3 regions of the Nocardiopsis lambiniae genome follow, and region 2 is predicted to be linked to each of the others. Evidence: riboswitches for the same ligand, from Rfam matches in the RefSeq annotation. Region 2 holds a riboswitch; each other region holds the start of a gene.
The links. A riboswitch is a leader RNA that binds a small molecule or an ion and turns the genes downstream of it on or off. The one in region 2 is predicted to bind cobalamin.
Positions count from the first base shown of each region.

Region 1: another riboswitch for cobalamin. It lies ahead of RM479_RS01680 (CoA-acylating methylmalonate-semialdehyde dehydrogenase); the one in region 2 lies ahead of RM479_RS13420 (VWA domain-containing protein).
Region 3: another riboswitch for cobalamin. It lies ahead of metE (5-methyltetrahydropteroyltriglutamate--homocysteine S-methyltransferase); the one in region 2 lies ahead of RM479_RS13420 (VWA domain-containing protein).

Region 1 is NZ_JAVREP010000001.1:370,966-377,519, reverse strand. Features, by position in the region: gene RM479_RS01690 (enoyl-CoA hydratase/isomerase family protein) at 1-515, opposite strand, end outside; gene RM479_RS01685 (acyl-CoA dehydrogenase family protein) at 515-1,654, opposite strand; gene RM479_RS01680 (CoA-acylating methylmalonate-semialdehyde dehydrogenase) at 1,660-3,159, opposite strand; cobalamin riboswitch at 3,366-3,550, opposite strand; gene RM479_RS01675 (MFS transporter) at 3,755-5,026, shown strand; gene RM479_RS01670 (TetR/AcrR family transcriptional regulator) at 5,287-5,889, opposite strand; gene RM479_RS01665 (WD40/YVTN/BNR-like repeat-containing protein) at 6,339-6,554, shown strand, end outside.
Region 2 is NZ_JAVREP010000007.1:271,324-277,877, reverse strand. Features, by position in the region: gene RM479_RS13430 (cobyrinate a,c-diamide synthase) at 1-385, opposite strand, end outside; gene cobO (cob(I)yrinic acid a,c-diamide adenosyltransferase) at 463-1,077, opposite strand; gene RM479_RS13420 (VWA domain-containing protein) at 1,077-3,185, opposite strand; cobalamin riboswitch at 3,211-3,381, opposite strand; gene cbiE (precorrin-6y C5,15-methyltransferase (decarboxylating) subunit CbiE) at 3,401-4,633, shown strand; gene RM479_RS13410 (cobalt-precorrin-4/precorrin-4 C(11)-methyltransferase) at 4,673-5,434, opposite strand; gene RM479_RS13405 (precorrin-2 C(20)-methyltransferase) at 5,419-6,554, opposite strand, start outside.
Region 3 is NZ_JAVREP010000001.1:615,574-622,127, reverse strand. Features, by position in the region: gene RM479_RS02785 (polysaccharide deacetylase family protein) at 84-1,658, opposite strand; cobalamin riboswitch at 1,911-2,091, shown strand; gene metE (5-methyltetrahydropteroyltriglutamate--homocysteine S-methyltransferase) at 2,247-4,520, shown strand; gene RM479_RS02775 (DUF3558 domain-containing protein) at 4,623-5,621, opposite strand; gene RM479_RS02770 (helix-turn-helix transcriptional regulator) at 6,144-6,554, opposite strand, start outside.

The sequences.
Region 1 (6,554 bases), on a different contig from region 2:
GCCGAACCCGCCGTGAGCGCCAGGTGGGTGCCCGATTCCCCGGGCGCCCGGGACAACAGGTAGGTGCCGCCCACGTCGGGCACGAACCCGATGGTGGTCTCCGGCATGCCCACGACCGAGCGCTCGGTGACGATACGGACCGAACCGTGCGCGGACACGCCGACCCCGCCGCCCATGACAACCCCGTCCATGAACGCCACGTACGGCTTGGGGTAACGCGAGATCCGCGCGTTGAGCAGGTACTCGTCGCGCCAGAACGCGGCGGCTGCCCGGTCGCCCTCGCGGGCACTGGCGGAGATGGCGCGGATGTCGCCGCCGGCGCACAGGCCGCGCTCCCCCGCGCCGTCGATGAGCACGGCGACGACGGCGTCGTCGTCCGCCCAGGCGGTGAGGGCCGCGCGCAGGGCTGTGACCATGTCGTGGTCCAGGGAGTTGATGGCCCGCGGACGGTTCAGGGTGATGCGGCCGAGTCGTCCTTCGACCCGGACCAGGACCTTCTCCTCGGTGGTGGACATCAGGCGGCCCCGGTCAGTCCGCGAGCGATGATCAGGCTCATGATCTCGTTGGTCCCTTCCAGGATTCGGTGCACCCTCAGGTCGCGCACGATCTTCTCAATGCCGTATTCCGTGAGGTATCCGTAGCCCCCGTGCAGCTGCAACGCCTGGTCGGCCACGGTGAACCCGACGTCGGTGGCGAACCGCTTGGCCATCGCGCACAGGTGCGCGGCGTCGGGATCGCCGTCGTCCAGGGCCCGGGCGGCCCGCCACACCAGGGAGCGGGCGGCCTCCAGCTCGGTGGCCATCTCGGCCAACCGGAACCGCAGGGCCTGGGCGTTGATGAGCGGCCCGCCGAACGCCCGCCGGTCGGCCAGGTAGGCGGTGGCGGCCTCCAACGCGGCGGTGGCACCGCCCAGGGAGCAGGCCGCGATGCCCAACCGGCCGCCGTTGAGTCCGTTCATGGCGATCCGGAAGCCGTCGCCCTCCGCGCCGAGGAGTCGGTCGGCGGGCGAGCGCACCCCGTCGAGGACGACCTGTCGGGTGGGCTGGGCGTTCCAGCCCATCTTGGCCTCGTTGCCGCCGAAGGACAGACCGGGGTCGTCGCGGTCCACGATGAACGCCGACACCCCCGAGGGGCCGGGACCCCCGGTACGGGCCATGACGATGTAGAGGCCGGACACCCCGGCGCCGGAGATGAACTGCTTGGTGCCGGTGAGCACGTGGCCCCCGCCGTCGGGTACCGCCCGGGTGCTCAGGGCTGCCGCGTCGGAGCCCGCGCCCGGTTCGGTCAGGCAGTAGCTGCCCAGCACGTCCATGGAGCACAGGCCCGGCAGCAGGCGTGCGCGCTGGGCGGCGTCGCCGTAGCGGTCGATCATCCAGGCGACCATGTTGTGAATGGACAGGTAGGCGGCCACGGACGGGCAGCCGGTGGCCAGCGCCTCGAAGACGAGGACGCCGTCGAGCCTGCTCAGGCCCGACCCGCCCGCGTCCTCGCGGACGTAGACCCCGCCCATGCCCATGTCGGCGGCCTTGCGCAGCACGTCCACGGGGAAGTGCTTGGCCTGGTCCCACTCGACGGCGTACGGGGCCAGGTGCTCGCGGGCGAAGTCGCGGGCCGCCTCCGCCAGGGCCGTCTGGTCCTCGGTGAGCGTCGTCACGGCCGTCACCGCATCACGGGGATGGTGAAGGACGCGCCTTCGCGGATCCCCGAGGGCCAGCGCGAGGTGACGGTCTTCGTGCGGGTGTGGAACCGGATGGAGTCGGGTCCGTGCTGGTTGAGGTCGCCGAACGCGGACCGCTTCCAGCCGCCGAAGGTGTGGTAGGCGACCGGTACCGGGATGGGCACGTTGACGCCGACCATGCCGGTGTCCACTCGGTGCGAGAAGTCGCGGGCGGTGTCGCCGTCGCGGGTGAAGATCGCGACGCCGTTGCCGTACTCATGACCGTTGACCAGTGCCAGCGCCTCCTCGTAGTCGGCGGCGCGCACCACCGACAGCACCGGACCGAAGATCTCCTCACGGTGGATCCGCATGTCCGGGGTGACCCGGTCGAACAGGGTGGCCCCGACGAAGTAGCCGTCCTCGAACCCGGGAACGGTGTGACCGCGACCGTCCACGACCAGCTCGGCGCCCTCCTCGACACCGAGGTCGACGTAGCCGATGACCCGGTCGCGGGCGTCCGCGCTCACCAGGGGGCCGAAGTCGGCCCGCGGGTCGTGCGAGGGGCCCACCCGGAGGTCGGCGATGCGCTCCTTGAGCCGGGAGACCAGGGCGTCGGCGGTCTCCTCGCCGACGGGGACCGCCACCGATACCGCCATGCAGCGTTCGCCGGCCGAACCGTACCCGGCGCCGATCAGGGCGTCCACCGCCTGGTCGAGGTCGGCGTCGGGCATGACGACCATGTGGTTCTTGGCGCCGCCGAAGCACTGGGCGCGCTTGCCGTGCGCGGTGGCGGTGGAGTACACGTACTCGGCGATCGGGGTGGAGCCCACGAATCCGACCGCGGCCACGCGCGGGTCGGTGAGCAGGGTGTCCACCGTCTCCTTGCCGCCGTTGACGACGTTGAGGACGCCCGGCGGCAGCCCCGCCTCGGCGAACAGCTCGGCCAGGCGCAGCGGTACGGACGGGTCGCGTTCGGAGGGCTTGAGGATGAAGGCGTTACCGCAGGCCAGCGAGGGGGCCGCCTGCCAGAGCGGGATCATCGCCGGAAAGTTGAAGGGGGTGATGCCCGCGACGACGCCCAACGGCTGCCGGAGCGAGTGGACGTCGATGCCGGTTCCGGCGTCATCGCTGAACTCGCCCTTGATCAGGTGCGGGATGCCCGCCGCGAACTCGACCACCTCCAGACCGCGCTGGAGGTCACCGTGGGCGTCGGGGACGGTCTTGCCGTGTTCGGCCGACAGCAGGCGGGCGAGCCCGTCCCGCTCGGACTCGACCAGTTGGAGGAACCGGAGGAGGACCCGGGCGCGGCGCTGCGGGTTCCAGGAACCCCACTCGACCTGGGCGGCGACCGCGTCGGCGATGACCGACTCCGTCTCGGCCCGGTCTGCCAGGGGGACCCGGGCCTGGACCTTCCCGGTGTTGGGGTCGAAGACGTCCCCGAAGGTCGTCGAACGACCGGGGGAACGTTCCCCGTGAACGAAGTGCGTCAGGACACGGACCATGGGACACCGGCTCTCTTGTGGAGGTCATGGAGGCGAGGCATGGGAGGAGGCATGCGGAACGGGGGCCGTGTGCGGTGGTACGGCCGACCGCCACCCCGAAGGTGGTGGGGTGGTGGGTTCAGTGATGCCGTCGCGTCGCCCGCCATGGGCGGGTCGTCCGGGCGCGGTGCGTCGTCATGCGTGTTCGCTCCATCCTCGTGGACCGCACGTACTCGAAAACCGCGGCCGGTATCCTGACTCCCGGTTCTGCGCGCCTCCCCCGCCTTCCCGGTTCGCACCAGTGGCGTCGTGAGGGATCGCTCCCCGGTCACAGTGGCGGGACCGTGCCGGATTCTCACCGGCTTCCCTGACACCGCGGCCTTGCGCCCCCACCATATAGTTGGACGTCCAAGTAAATCCAGGGTCGTGCCGTCGGAATTTCCGAGCCCCGCGGCGCGGGCGCAGGGCGTCCCCCCGGGAGCGGTCCGGAAGGTCGTCGAACCGGGACGGCACCGGTCACGGGGTGTTCGAGGACTTAGGGTGTCCGCGAGGCCCGGTGTCCACCCCCAGGAGACGCCCTCCGCGCCGGCGCCGGAAAGGTCCGGTGATCCGGCCCGTGCCCTCCACCCCCCGACCCGCACGCGCCGACCGCGCGCTCGGAGGACGCTTCTGGGCGTTCTGGTCGGCCGCGCTGGCCGCCAACCTGAGCGACGGCGTCGCCATGATCGCGATGCCGTGGCTGGCGTCCTCACTGACCCCCGACCCCGTGCTCGTCGCCGCGGTGGCCACCGCCGGTCGGTTGCCGTGGCTGCTGCTGGCCCTGCCCGTCGGAGTCCTCATCGACCGGCTACCCCGGATCCCGGTGATGGTCGGCGCCGGTACCGTCCGTCTGGCGCTGTGGGCGGCCCTGGCCGCCGTGGTGTTCTCCGGCTGGGCGTCGGTACCGCTGCTGACGCTGTTCGCTTTCTGCTTCGGCGTCCTGGAGGTCTGCTACGACACCGCCTCGGAGACGGTCGTCGCGTCGTTGGTCCCCCGGGAGCGGCTGGAGCGCGCCAACGGCCATCTGCGCACCGGGGCCCTCGTCGTCCAGGAGTTCGGCGGTCGGCCCGTGGGCGGCCTGCTCATCTCCATCGGCCTGTTCGCGCCGTTCGTGCTCAACGTCGCCGCGCTGCTCATATCGGTCCTGGCCCTGGCCCGGGTACGCGTGGCGGACCCGAACGGGGAGACCCCGGCCCGCGAACGACGAGGGTTGCGAGGCGTCGGCACCGACCTCACCGAAGGGGTAGGGGCCATCCTGGAGCAGCCGCTGCTGCGACTGGTCGCGGGCATCGCCCTGTTCGTCAACGGGTGCTACGCCACCGCCCTGTCCACACAGGTGCTGTTCGTTCGGGACGTGCTCGGTCTGGGGCCGGCCGGGTTCGGCCTGCTCATGGCGTTCGCCGCGGCCGGCGGGGTCATCGGCGGGCAGTCGGTGTCCTTCCTGCGGTCGGTGCTTCCGCCCGGCACCCTGCCGGTGGTCTGTCTGACCGCGACGAGCCTGGTCTACTGCGTGGTCGCGGCGCTTCCCCTGACCCCGGTGGTCGCCGTCGGCTACCTCGTGACCAGCGGGCTCATCCTCGGCTACGCGGTGGCGATGGTCTCCATCCGCCAGCGGATCACCCCCGACCGGCTTCTCGGGAGGGTCAACGCCGCCATGCGCACGGTGAGCTGGGGTGTCAGCGCCCTGGGCATGGCGGCGGGCGGGGTGATGGTCGCCGCCCTCACCCCGCTGACGGGACACGAGGGCGCGTTACGCGCCCCCTATGTCCTCATCGGTGCGGTCGGTCTGGTCGTCGTCGTGTTCTTCGGCCGCAGGCTCACCCGCCTGGTACGCGAATACGACGTGTGAGCCCCTCCTCCGGCGTGTTCCGGGATGCCCACCCTGCTGCGCGACGCCCCGGCTCGCCCGCCCGTCACCCGACGGCACCTTCTCTCGCGGCGTTCTCATCGGTCGACGGGAGAGCCGACTCCTTCTTCGGCCTCGCGATGAACGCACCGGAACCCCGCCCGTCCACCTTCGGAAGGCCCACGAAGGACGGCCAACGAAGGACGGACGGCCCGCGGCCGACGACCTTCCTTTCGCGACGGGCGGCATCCACGGAACACGGCCTAGCGGGCCCCTCCGCTCAGCGGCCCCAGGAGCGTGTAGGCCTCGTCCATACGCTCGGGGAAGACGTCCGGACTCTGGGCCAGCCGCATCGCGGTCAGCTCGCAGGCCATCGCGATGTGCGAGGCCAGGACCGCCACGTTCTCAGGGGCGCCCACCTCCATCAACGCCCCCGCCAGTCGGGTGGCCCGTTGCTGACGGGTGAGCAGATAACGGGAGCGCAGGTCGGTGCTCTCACGGAGCAGGCGGACCAGGACGGCCGAATGGGCGGGGGACAGCGAGGAGTGGGGGCGGGTGGCGACGCACGCCTCTCGGAGCAGTTCGATGGCGGCACCCAGGTCGTCGCCCAGGGGGCTGGGGGCCTTGTCCCGCACGTAGGAGCACAGGCGTTCGACCTCGGCCCCCTCCTCGGCGAACAACACCTGTTGTTTGTCGCCGAAGTAGCGGAAGAAGGTCGTGCGGCCGACCTCGGCACGTTCGGCGATGGCCGCGACCGTGACGTTGTCGAATCCGTGCTCGGCGAAGAGCTGGAACGCCGCTGACACGATCATGGCCCGGGCCTTGCGACGTTTGCGAGCGTGAAGTGTGTCGGGGGGGTGATGCATGAGGCGGACCCTATCGAGTGGACCCGGTTCTGCCGGGGACGCAGGACCATTGGGACGGTAGTCCTGAAACGCCCCCTGAGGACCGGGAGAGCGGGAAGTCGTCTTGCCTGATTCGGGTTTCGGAACGCATCCGCACGGGCTCAGGCCCCGTCCCGTACGGTGATGCCGGTTGGGGCGGAATTTTATTGCAGAGCGACCCTGGTCTGACAACCGCTGTACCCCGATACATGAATCCGCCTGGCGGATAAGGTTTCCTACCATCTGGAGGTTATGACTCCCCCAAGATGGTTTTTCGGGGTGCCACCAATTCACCACCCAAGGTAAATCGTTCGGGTTCCTAACTATTGAAGCCTCATCGATGACCGGAACCTCCCGTTCGGCCACGGGCCCCGGAATGTCCCCTCGCCGTGCGACAGTGATGTGACCTCTTTCACCGAGTGGAGCTGAACATGGCGTATTCACTGGTCATCGGCACGCGCAAGGGGTTGTTCACGGCCTCCGGCGAGAATCGTCGCGATTGGAGGGTGACCGGACCGCACCGGCTCGACAGCGCCGACCACGCGAGCATGAGCGCGGTGTACGCGGTGGGGATCGACCCGCACACCGGACGCGTCCTGGCCGGAGCGGAGAGCTCGCACTTCGGCCCGAGCGTCTGGTACAGCGAC
Region 2 (6,554 bases):
CCACCAGGGCTCCCACGGACCGGGACATGCGGGACACGTCCACGACCAGGACCACCGGTGTCCGGGTGAGGGCCGCGACGTGCGCCGACGACGCGAACCCGCCGGTGCCGATCCGCCCGTCGTGCAGACCCATGACCCCTTCGACGACGGCGACGCCGGCGCCCCGGGCCCCGTGCAGGAGCAGCGGCGTCACCCGCTCCTCACCGACCAGGTGGGGGTCGAGGTTGCGTCCGGGACGACCGGTGGCCAGGGCGTGGTAGCCCGGGTCGATGTAGTCCGGGCCGACCTTGTGGCCGCTCACCACGTGTCCGGCGTCACGGAGGGCGGCCATCAGCCCGGTCGCGACCGTGGTCTTGCCCTGCCCGGTCATGGGGGCGGCGACCATCAGTCGGGGCAGGGCCGTCGGCCGTACCGGGGGGGTCGGCCGGGACGACCCCGTCGGCTCGGAAGCCGCCGGGGTCCTCACCACTCGATCCCCCGCTGGCCCTTGCGGCCCGCGTCCATCGGGTGCTTGACCTTGGTCATCTCGGTGACCAGGTCCGCCACCTCCAGGAGCTCGGGGGCGGCACGGCGGCCGGTGATCACCACGTGCTGGCGGCCCGGCCGGTCCCGCAGGGCGGCCACGACGTCCTCGACGTCGACCCAGCCCCAGTGGACGGGATAGGTGAACTCGTCGAGGATGAGCAGGTCGTGCCGTTCGTCGGCGAGCCTGCGCTTGATCTCCTCCCAGCCCTCGGCCGCGTCCGCGGCGTGGTCCTCCGCGCTGCCCTGGCGGCGGCTCCAGGACCAGCCCGAGCCCATCTTGTGCCATTCCACGGGGCCGCCCTCACCGGTCTCCTCGTGGAGCCGGCCCAGGCGTTCGAGCACGGTCTGCTCGCCGATGCGCCACTTCGCCGACTTCACGAACTGGAACACCCCGATCCGCCAGCCCTGGTTCCAGCCGCGCAGCGCGAGCCCGAAGGCGGCGGTCGACTTGCCCTTGCCGTCACCGGTGTGGACGGCGAGCACGGGTCGGTTGCGGCGCTGGCGCGTGGTGAGCCCGTCGTCGGGGACGACGAGCGGCTTGCCCTGGGGCATCAGGCGGCCCTCTCTCTCACGGCGTCGCCCAGTGCGTCGGCGCTGACCTCGGACACGGGGATGTGTTCGGCTCCCAGCCGCCGGGCGAGATCGGCGGCCAGCCCCAGTCGCAGCGGACCGGACTCACCGTCCACGACGACGGTGGCCACACCCAGTCCGGCGACGTGGTCGGCGGCCTCCAGTGAGCGGCCGACGGAGCCCCGGCCGCCGGTGGCCCGGCCATCGGTCACCAGAACGAGCAGCGGACGCTGTCTCGGATCGCGCAAGCGTTCGCGCCGCAGGACCCGGGCGGCCTCCAGCAGGCCCTCGGCGAGCGGGGTCCGCCCGCCGGCGGGCAGTGCGTCCAGGCGGGCGGCGGCGGTGTCGACCGAACGGGTCGGCGGCAGCACCAGTTCGGCCCTCGTTCCCCGGAAGGTCACGAGGCCGACCTTGTCGCGGCGCCGGTAGGCGTCCAGGAGCAGGGACAGGATGGCGGTCTTGACCTCGCCCATGCGCTTGCGCGCCGCCATGGAGCCGGACGCGTCGACGCAGAACAGCACCAGGTTGCTCTCCTGGCCCTCGCGCACCGCGACGCGCAGGTCGCGGGGAAGCAGGCCGACCCGACCGCCGGTGTGGGGGCGGGAGGCCGCCGCCTTGACGGTCTCCCCCAGGTGGAGCGAGCCTCCGGGACCCCGGCCGGGCGGCTCGGCACCGATCCTGCGGCCCCGGGTGCCGATGGCGCGGCTGCGTCGGCCGTCGGCGCCGGCCCCGGTGCCCCGCACGGTGAACGCCCGGGGGCGATAGGGGGTGCTCGCCCGGACCGTGGTGCCCGCCGCGGGCCGGGGCGCCGTGCCGTCGGCCTCGACCTCCCGGGACTCCTCCGGCTCTTGGGCGGCTTCCGGTTCCCGGGAGTCCTCCGGCCCCCGGGGCGGCGCGGGGGACGTTTCCGGTTCGTCGTGACCGGTGTTCGGGGCCTGGGAGGGGTCCTCTTCCGGCCCGTCGGTGTCGGGGGCGCCGTCCTCACCGGGGGCGGGGTCACCGGAGTCGACGGGGTCGTCGGAGCCGCCCGGCGGTTCGGGGTCGTCCGGCGGCGGCTCCTCGTCTCCCAGGACGCGGTCGAGGAGTTCCTCGTCGATGCCCGGCGCGTCGAAGGGGTTGCGACGGCGCCGGTGCGGCAGCGCCAGCAGGGCCGCGCGGCGGATGTCGGCCCGGGTGACCGAGGTCCGGCCCTCCCAGGCGGCGTGCGCGAGGGCCGTGCGGGCGGTCACGATGTCGGCGCGCAGGCCGTCGACCTCGAACGCCGCGCACACCTGGGCGATCTTCAGCAGGGCGGCGTGGGACAGTCGGACGCGCCGGACGGTGTCCCTGGCCGCCGCGATGCGCTCGGCGAGGGCCTTCTCGGCCGGCCCGTAGCGCTGCGTGAAGGCCGCCGCGTCGGAGTCGTAGGCCATGCGTCTGCGGACCACCTCGACGCGGGCGGCGGGGTCGGAGGGCGCGGAGACCTCGACGGTGAGCCCGAACCGGTCCAGGAGCTGCGGGCGCAACTCACCCTCCTCGGGGTTCATCGTGCCGATGAGCAGGAACCGCGCGGCGTGCTCCACGGAGAACCCGTCGCGTTCCACGGTCACCCGGCCGGTCGCGGCGGCGTCGAGGAGGAGGTCGACCAGGTGGTCGTGGAGCAGGTTGACCTCGTCCACGTAGAGGAGGCCGCGGTGGCTCCGCGCCAGCAGACCGGGTTCGTAGGCGACCTGGCCGTGCGTGAGCGCCTGCTCCAGGTGCAGGGAGCCCAGGACGCGGTCCTCGGTGGCGCCCACGGGGAGTTCGACCAGGCGTACCGGGCGGCTCTCCACTGCCGTGCCGGGCGGGAAGGGGCCGTCCGGCGACTCCTGCGCGGGGTCGGCCGGGTCGACGGAGAAGCGGTCGCCCCGATGGACCTCGACGGGCGGCAGGAGGGAGGCCAGGGCCCGCACCGCGGTGGACTTGGCGGTGCCCTTCTCCCCCCGTACCAGGACGCCGCCGATCTCCGGGGAGACACTGGCCAGGACCAGTGCGAGCCCGAGGTCGTCCATCGGCTCGGTGTCGCAGCCGACGATCGCGGAGAAGGGATAGTGCGATGGCCGCAATGGCATGTGAGGCTCCCGCTCGTTTCGCCATGGGTCTGACGGGTGCGGGGCCGGTCTTCGGACTTGCCGGGTCCTCCTGTAAGGAGGCTCGGTTCACCGCAGCGGGCCTGTGCCGGAATCTCACCGGCTTCCCAGATTCTCCCCGGTCGCCCTTCCCACCGTTTCCGATGGTGGGGAGGCCGGAGCACCTCGCACCAGAGTTCGACGATAGCGTCCACCCCATGAGCATCGACACCCGCCCCGTCCCCGAACCCCGAGTCACGGTCGTCGGCGTCGGCGCCGACGGCTGGCCGGGACTCCCCGAGCGCCTGCGCCGGACGGTGCTGGACGCGGGTGTGGTGCTGGGCGGGCGCAGGCACCTGGCGATGCTTCCGGAGCGGGCGGGGCAGCGCCGCGAGGTCTGGCCCTCACCCCTGCGGGAGGGGCTGCCGCCGCTGCTCGCCTCCTGCGACGGCGGGTCCGTGGTGGCCCTGGCCTCGGGCGACCCGCTGGTGTCGGGTGTGGCCACCACGCTCATCGACCTGCTGGGCGCGGACGCGGTGCGGGTGGAACCCGCCCTCTCCTCGGTGGCGCTGGCCCGGGCACGGATGGGCTGGCCCGCGGAACGGTGCGCGGTGGTGACCCTCGTCGGACGCGACCCCCGCCTGCTGCTGCGGTGGCCGTCCCCCGGCCGGCGCCTGCTGGTGCTCTCCTCCGACGCGGGCACCCCCGCGCTCACGGCCGCCCTGCTGAGCGGCGCCGGGTACGGGGGCAGCCGCATGACCGTGCTCGGGGACCTGGGCTCGGACGCCGAGTCGCGCCTGGAGGGCACGGCCGACGGATGGTCCCGGGTGGATCCCGGGTCCGTGCCCGCGCTGCACGTCCTCGCCCTGGAGTTCGTCGGCCCGCCCGGCCACGGCCTGACGGCCGGGCTGCCCGACGACGCGTACGAACACGACGGACAGCTCACCAAGCGGGACCTGCGCGCCTCCGCGCTGGCCCGGCTGGCGCCCGCCCCGGGTCTGCACCTGTGGGACGTGGGCGCCGGTGCGGGGTCGGTGGGGATCGAGTGGATGCGGGCGCACCCCACGTGCACGGCGACGGCGGTGGAGGCCGACCCCGAGCGGGCCGCGCGGATCGGACGCAACGCGGGCGGGCTCGGGGTGCCGGGGCTGCGCGTGGTCACCGGGCGTGCCCCGGAGGCGCTGTCGGGGCTGCCCGGACCCGACGCGGTGTTCGTCGGCGGCGGCGCCACGCGACCCGGGGTACTGGAGGCCTGTCTGGGGGCGCTGCGCCCGGGGGGCCGCCTGGTGGTGCACGGGGTGACCCTGGAGACCGAGCGGCTGTTGGCCGAGGCGCACCGGGACCACGGCGGGGAGTTGACCCGGATCTCCGTCGAGACGGCCGCGCCGATCGGCGGGTTCACCGGGTGGACGCCCGCGCGCACGGTCACCCAGTGGGCCTGGGGCCCGTGACCCGACGCCGTGCGGTGCCCGGCCCCGATCCCCGGGCGGCTAACCGCCGGGCCGGGGGCGGGCCGGGTCGTAGAGGTAGGAGTCACCGCCGCCCCGCGGGTCCAGGGCCCGCCCCACCAGGATGACCGCGGCCTGCCGGAACCCGGCCTCCTCCACCCGGTCGGCGATGTCGGCCACCGTCCCGCGCAGGACCACCTCACCCGGCTGGCTGGCCCGGTGGACCACGACGACGGGGCAGTCCCCGCCGTACTCGGGCGCGATCTCCTCCATGAGCGCCCGGACCCGGATGATCGCCAGGTGCAGCACCAGGGTGGCCCGGGTCGCGGCGAACGCCGCCAGGGACTCCGTCGAGGGCATCGCGGTCGAGCGCGCCCGGGTCCGGGTGAGCACCACCGACTGCGCGACCAGCGGCACGGTCAGCTCCCGGCCCACCAGGGCCGAGGCCGCGGCGTAGGCCGGCACGCCGGGGGTGACGTCCCAGGGGACCCCGTGGGCGTCGAGCCTACGGGTCTGCTCGGCGAGGGCGGAGTACAGCGACGGGTCGCCGGAGGTCAGCCGGACGACGTCGTGCCCGGCCCGGTGCGCGAGGACCAGCCGGTCGGTGATGCCGTCCAGGTCCAGGCCCTGGGTGTCCACCAGGTCGGCCCCGGGCGCGCAGTGGGACAGGACGTCCGGGTCCAGGTACGTCCCGGGGTAGAGCACCACGTCGGCCGCGCCGAGCATCCGGGTGGCGCGCACGGTCAGCAGGTCCGCGGCGCCGGGGCCGGCCCCCACGAAGTGGACGGTCACGGCTTCACCCACCGGGGGGTCCAGACACGGCCCGAGGGTGAGACCCGGGTACCGGAGGCGCCGACGATGAGCAGGCAGCGCATGTCGACGGCGGCGGGGTCCAGCCCTCCCAGGGTGGTCACCGTCAGGTCCTCCCCGTCCCGGCCCACGTCCCGCCCCACGACGACCACCGTGTCGGGGTCGCGGTGCTCCAGCAGGACGCGTCGCGCGGTGGCGATCTGTCCGGTGCGAGAGCGCGAGGCGGGGTTGTAGAGGGCCAGGGCGAGGTCGGCGTCGGCGACGGCGCGCAGCCGGCGCTCGATGACGTCCCACGGTTTGAGCCGGTCCGAGAGGCTCATGACCGCGAAGTCACCGCCGACGGGGGCGCCGGCCCGTGCCGCGACCGCCTGGACGGCGCTCACCCCGGGCAGGACGCGCACGGGCACGTCCCGGTACCGGGGGTCCTCGGCGGCCTCGAACACGGCGGTGGCCATGCCGAAGATCCCGGCGTCGCCGCCGGAGACGACGGCGACGCGCTCGCCCTTGGCGGCCAGGTCGAGGGCGAGCCGCGCGCGGTCGAGTTCGACGGTGTTGCCCGAGGCGTGCCGGATCAGCCCGGGGCGCTGGGGGACCCTGGCGACGTAGGGACCGTAGCCCACCACGTGGTCCACCCCCGCGAGCGCCTCCCGGACCTCGGGGGTGAGCCAGCGGTCGGGGCCGGGGCCCAGGCCGACGACCAGCAGTTCCTCCGCGGACGCCGGGAGTCCGGTGTCGGCCGCCGGTTCCGCCGCGCCCCGGTTCCGGGAGCGGGTGCCGTTGCGGCTGTCCCCGGTGACCAGGATCAGGGAGAAGTAGGGCACCGCGTCCGGGTCCACCTCGGCCACCGGCAGGCGGCGCTCGCCCTCCATGGAGGCGCGCTCCACGTACACGGCGTGCTCCAGCCGGCCCGCCGCCTCCAGGGCGCGGCGGACGGCCGGGAACGTGCGGCCGAGCTTCATGATGACGGCCGCGTCGGTGTCGGCGAGCCGACGGGCGAGTTCCGGCTCGGGCAGGGTCCCGGGCAGGACGGTGAGGACGTCGGTCTGGCGGGCCAGGGGGGAGGCCGCGGCGGCGGTGGCGGCGGCGAGGGCGGGCACCCCGGGGACGATCTCGG
Region 3 (6,554 bases), on a different contig from region 2:
CGCTGACCACATGTGGTCAGCGCCACAGGGCGGTGCCGCTCCCGGCGGCCGTCGACCCTCCGCCCGTTCCCTGCCCTCCGCCCCTACTCCCGCTCCTCGGAACGGTGGGTCCGCTCCTCCGTGGAGTCGGGGTCCGCGACGTCCGAGGGTCCCTCCGAGGGCGGGGCGTCGGGCGCGCCGGCGACGTAACTCTCACCGGGTTCGACCTCGCCCAACAGCTGCGACACCGTCACCATCGTGTACCCGCGCGCGTCCAGCTCCCGGATGATCTCCCGCGAGGCGTCGATGGTGGTGTCGTGGATGTCGTGCATGAGGATGATCGCCCCGTCGGAGGCCCCCGAGATCGCCCGGCCGGCGACCACCGAGGCGTCGCGGTCCTTCCAGTCGTTGGTGTCGATGCTCCACATGATCTGGGCCAGGCCCATGTCCCCCGTCACCGAGGCGACGTTGCCGTTGGTGGAGCCGTACGGGGGACGCATGAGGTCCATGGTGTAGCCGGTCTCCCGGTACACCAGGGCCTGCACGGTGTTCAGGTTCGACCGCACCCCGTCGGCGCCCAACCCCGCCAGGTCCGGGTGGCTGAGGGTGTGGTTGGCGATCTCGTGCCCCTCGGCGTAGGCGCGCCGCACCGTGCGCGGGTTCTCCATCACCGGGAGGCCGGTGACGAAGAAGGTCGCCTTGGCGTCGTGCTCGGCGAGCATGTCCAACAATTCGGGAGTGCGCCCGCCGGGGCCGTCGTCGTAGGTCAGGGCGACGCACTTCACCTCGGTGGAAGCGCAGTCCACGGAGGCGTCCACGGGGGAGATGATCCCGGGGACCACCTCCTCGCCGGCCTCGGGGATCTCCTCCGGGGCGGCGGTGATGGCGAACCCCTCGACACCGGTGGTGGCCGCGCGCAGGGCCCGCAGCCCGAACTCCGACAGCAGCGGCTCGGCGTCCGCGCGCTCCACCACGGCGGTCACGGGCCCGGCGTCGACGGCCGCGACCTGACCGGCGTCGAACTCCACGACGAGGTCACCGTCGGGGTTGAACCCCACGGAGTCGTACAGGGAGGCCACCGGCAGGACGGCACCCGTCTCCGCGGCGTCGCCCACCCGGTCGCGGACCAGGGTGTTGAGGGCGGCCAGTTCCTTCTGGCCGGCCAGCAGCGACTGCGATCCCCGGGTCCGGCCGCCGACGATGTCGTACCAGTAGGTGGCGTGGCACTCCTTGGCGCCCTCGGAGTCGGTCTCCACACTCGTCATGCGCACACCGACCAGTCCGTCGGCCGCCGCCGTGACGTTCCACTCCGCCTCGTACGACTCCGCCCCGGGGTTGGCCGCGTCGAAGGCCGCCACCTCGGCGCCCAGCCGTTCCCGCAGGAAGTCGGAGAGCGGCTCGGCGTTGGGCAGGACCGGGTAGGTCACCGAGGCGCTCACCCCCTCGTACTCCAACTCCGCCTCGTCGAGGCCCTTCAGTTCGGCGGCGTCCACCACGGTCAGTCCGTCGGGCTCGCCGGCGGCCGGGATCCGCTGTTCCACGGCATCGGCGATGCCGTGCGCGACGCCGCCCGCCGGTCCCGCCCCCAGGGCTCCCGGTGGTCGCACCGACAACAACACCATGCCCGCCAGCACCACCAGGGCGACGACCACGGTGATCAAGGGGTGATCGGGGGTCATGGTGGGTCGGGACAACTCGTTCACCAGGGGTTCTCCGCGTTCATCTCGCAGACGAACGTGCGCGGGGTGGGCGGGGCACCCTCACGCGACGTCTTCATCGGGTGTGACGCCGGCCACGGGCGGGGGGTTCGCTCTCCGGGGGCGGCGGGGGCACAAGGGGGCACGCCGGGGGTCAGGGGCGAGGGGGTCTCCCTATACTTGCAGGCGTGGAAGGTACGCGCGTCATCTCCGCGTCCGGGGCGATCCGGGGCGGGCGGCGCGCGTCGAAAGAGGGAACCCGGTGCGAATCCGGGACTGCCCCGCAGCGGTGTACGGGAACGACCCCCGCCATGAAGCACTGGTGATCCGACCGGAGGAGTCGGAGACCGGGAAGCGGCGGACATTAGGAGATCGGTGTCACCACCGGTCGCGCCCGTGAGTCCGAAGACCTGCCTCCGCCCGACGGCGCATCGCGCCGTCGGTGGTCCCGCGCCCCGAGGGAGGGCCGAGGGCGGCACCCGGGGGCGTCCGTCGTACGCCCCCGACCGGGGTGCCTCCTCGTCGACCCTCGCGGCCGGTACCCGGCTTTCGACGAGGGAGAGAAGCTTCATGACCACCAACCCCGGGCCCGCCGTGCGATCCACGGTGCACGGCTACCCGCGCATCGGACCCGACCGCGAGCTCAAGCGCGCCGAGGAGTCCTACTGGAAGGGCGCCACCACCGCGGCCGAGCTGGAGAAGGTCGCCTCCGACCTGCGCCTCGACGTCTACGCCCGGCTGCGTGCCGCCGGGATCGACGACATCCCCTCCAACACGTTCTCCTACTACGACCAGGTGCTGGACACCGCCGTCCTCTTCGGTCTCCTCCCCGCCCGGTTCGAGGACCCCACCGAGGCCGGGGACGCGGACGGGCGGCTCCGCCGCTACTTCGCGGCGGCCCGCGGCGTCCAGGGCGCCCCGCCCCTGGAGATGACCAAGTGGTTCGACACCAACTACCACTACCTGGTGCCCGAGCTGTCCCCCGACGTCCGGCCCCGTCCGGTCGGTGACAAGCCCGTCGTCGAGTTCCGCGAGGCGCTCGACGCCGGTCACCGCACCCGCCCGGTGCTGGTCGGCCCGCTCACCTTCCTGCTGCTGTCCAAGGCCGCCGACGACGCGCCGGAGGGCTGGTCGCCCATCGCGCTGCTCGACGACCTCGTGGACGCCTACGCCTCCGTGCTGGCCGACCTGCGGGCCGCCGGCGCCGAGGAGGTACAGCTCGACGAGCCGATCCTGGCCACCGACGAGGGCCGCGCGGCGCTGGGCGAACTGGAGCGCGCCTACACGCGTCTGGGCGGGCTGGACGACCGTCCGCGGATCCTGGTCTCCACCTACTTCGGTTCCATCGGCGCCGACGCCCTGCGCGTCCTGAAGGAGTCCCCGGTGGAGGCCGTCGGCCTGGACTTCGTCACCGACGACGAGGGCATCGCCGATCTGACCGCCGTCTCCGGGCTGGGCTCCACCCGTCTGGTCGCCGGGGTGATCGAGGGCCGCAACGTGTGGCGCGCCGACATCCCGTCCGCCGTCGCCACCCTGGGCACCCTGCTCGCCCTCACCGACGAGCTCACCGTGAGCACCTCCTGCTCGCTGCTGCACGTGCCCATCGACCTGGAGGCCGAGACCTCCCAGGCCCCCGAGCTGCGCGCGGCGCTGGCCTTCGCCGAGCAGAAGACCCGTGAGGTCGCCCTGCTGGGCCGGGTGCTGTCGGAGGGCGGTGAGGGCGAGTACGACATCGACGCCACCGCCCCCGGCGCGGCCTTCGTGGACGCGCGGGTGCGCGCCCGTCTGGAGGCCCTGGGCCCGGACGCCTACGAGCGTCCGGAGGACCGCGGCGCCCCCACCGACCTGCCCCTGACCACGACCACCATCGGCTCGTTCCCGCAGACCGGCGAGCTGCGCCGGGCCCGTGCCGCGCACCGTCGGGGCGAGCTGGCGGAGGAGGAGTACAAGGCGATCCTGCGTTCGGAGATCGACCGGGTCATCGCGCTCCAGGAGGACATCGGCCTGGACGTGCTGGTCCACGGCGAGCCCGAGCGCAACGATATGGTCCAGTACTTCGCCGAGCGGCTCGAAGGGTACGCCACCACCGACCACGGGTGGGTCCAGTCCTACGGTTCCCGCTGCGTGCGACCGCCGATCCTGTTCGGTGACGTCTCGCGTCCCGCGCCGATGACGGTCGAGTGGATCACCTACGCCCAGTCGCGCACCGCCAAGCCGGTCAAGGGCATGCTGACCGGTCCGGTCACCATGCTCGCCTGGTCGTTCGTGCGCACCGACCAGCCGCTGGGGGAGACCGCCCGCCAGGTGGCGCTGGCCCTGCGCGACGAGGTCGCCGACCTGGAGCGTGCGGGCATCCGCCACATCCAGGTCGACGAGGCGGCGCTGCGCGAGTCGCTGCCCCTGCGCGAGGAACGGCGGCGGGAGTACCTGGACTGGGCCGTCGGCTCGTTCCGGCTGGCCACCTCGGGCGTCTCGCCGTCGACGACCGTCCACACCCACATGTGCTACTCGGAGTTCGGTCTCATCGTCGGCGGCATCGAGGCGCTGGACGCCGATGTCACCAGTGTCGAGGCGGCCCGTTCGCGCATGGAACTGGTCGAGGACCTGGGGCGGCGCGGCTTCAAGCGGGGCATCGGCCCGGGCGTCTACGACATCCACTCCCCGCGGGTGCCGTCGGTGGAGGAGATCGAGGCGTCCCTGCGCCTGGCCGTGTCGCACATCGACGCCGGCGGGCTGTGGGTCAACCCGGACTGCGGTCTGAAGACCCGCGGTTACGAGGAGGCCGAGCAGGCCCTGCGCAACATGGTCGAGGCGGCCCGCCGGGTCCGCGCCGACCTGGGCTGACCTTCGGCCCGGGCCGACCCCTCGGACGGCTCGGGCCGATCCCGCCTCGGGAACACGGAAGGGGCCGCGGCGGACGCCGCGGCCCCTCTCGCGTGTGCTCGATCAGGCGGAGCCGAGCAGGCCCAGCGCCTCGGTGGCGGCGTTGGTCATGCTCGCCTCGATGTCGTCGGGCAGCGCGAACTTCTCGACGTCCGCCTCGCTGGCGTCGAAGGACGGGTTCACCGTGTAGCTGATCTCGATGTTCACGTTCCCGTGGCGGACCATGAGGATGGCCCTGGGGACCATGTCGCCGAGGAAGTCGTACTTGGTGACGATGTACACGGCCTCGTCACCCAGGTCGACGTCCTTCTTCTCCTCCAGGTCGTCGGCGTTGTACTGGGTCGAGTACTGGTTCTCACCGGAGTACAGGGTGACGTCGTCCTGGAATTCGGACTTGGCGCCCTCGATGGAGTCGGAGCCGCCGTAGGGGACGGAGAAGGTGATGTCGAAGGCGCCGTACGCGGTGCCCGGGTTGCCCTCCGGGGCGTCGCCGCTGATGTCCATGCACGTCGACCTGTTGTCGCTGTTGCTCTTGGACCCGTCCGGCTCCAGCCCGAAGTCGGCCGCCACCTGGTCGGTGATGGCCTGGCAGGGCTCGGTGGGCAGGGCGTACGGGGGCTCACCCGTGGGGCCGCCCGTGCCGCCGGCGGGCTCCTCCTCGGGCTCCTCCTCGGCACCGCCGGCGCCGGTGCCCTCACTCACCTCGGCGGTGGGGTCCTCGGTGGCGATGGTCCCGCCCTGGCCGTTGCCGTTGGTGACGAGCATGACGATCACGGCGATGGCCAGGACGACGATGACCGCGCCACCGCCGATGACCACCCACAGGGCGGCCTTGCCGCTCTTGGGCGGCTGCGGCGGCGGGTAGGCGCCGGGCGGACCGTACGGGGGCTGAGGAGGCTGGCCGCCGCCGTACATCGGCTGCTGGCCGTAACCGGGCTGTCCGCCGGTGTTGGGATCGCCGTAGGGGCCGCCCGGCGGCGGGCCGTAGGGAGGCTGACCCCCCGTGCCGTCACCGCCGTAGGGGTTCTGCGGTGGCTGGTTGTAAGGTCCGTTTTCGCTCATGGCTCCCCTCGCCCGGATGATGTGTTGACGTGTTGTCTGGGACGCGCGTATGCGCCTGTGAGTTCGTGTGACTTCCGAAGCCGACCCGGAGCGGGGCGGTATGAGCGTTCACACGGACGGGGCGCGCCTCCCGTGACCACCGGACCGCGGGCGAGAACGGAGGAGTGGGGGAGGGGGCGGTCCCGGTGTCTCCAGGTGCCCCGTGGCGGGGTGCCCCGGGGCGCCGGAGGGGGACGTTCGCCACCACCGGCCGGGACGTGAGCATCCTAGTCGGGCGACCCCGCGGGCCGGCAGGGTGGGCGGGGGGTGATGACACGAATCGTCACTGTTTCGTGTCGATCGCGTACACCGATCGTTTCCCCACGTCCGCACCCCGAGACCGAACGGGGTGCCGATGGTGGTGGAGGGACTTTCTCAGGGAGTGCGAATGCTCACGGCCCTTGGGGTCGCGGGCCCTCGGCGGTTCCCCCTCGCAGCACTCCTCCACGGAAGACCGGGCCGTCCTCGTCCATGTCCGGCGGGTCAGGTCTCCGTGACGGCCCTGGCGGTGGCAGGTGGGGCGCCGACGGCCTCAACGGGGATGTCGAGCGCGGGTTCGGTGGTGAGGTGCGCGGCGGTCACGCGGTCCAGGCGCAGCCAGCGGATCGCCTCGCGGGTGCGGCAGTGCCCGACGAGATACCAGTGCCCTTGGGTTCGGGCGAGGAGGACGGGGTCGACGCGGCGGGTGGTCCGCCTGTCCTGCCGGTCGCGGTAGTGCACGACGAGCACGCGCCGTTCGTGGAATGCCTGCTCGATGGTGTGGCGGGTGCGGGCGTCGCCGGGAGGCTCGGTGTGGTTGATCCATACGCGGTCGTTGAGCGCGGCGGCGCGCTCTCGGGCGTTGGCGTCCATGACGCTGAGTGCTTTGGCCAACGCGGCGCGGGCGTGGCTGTC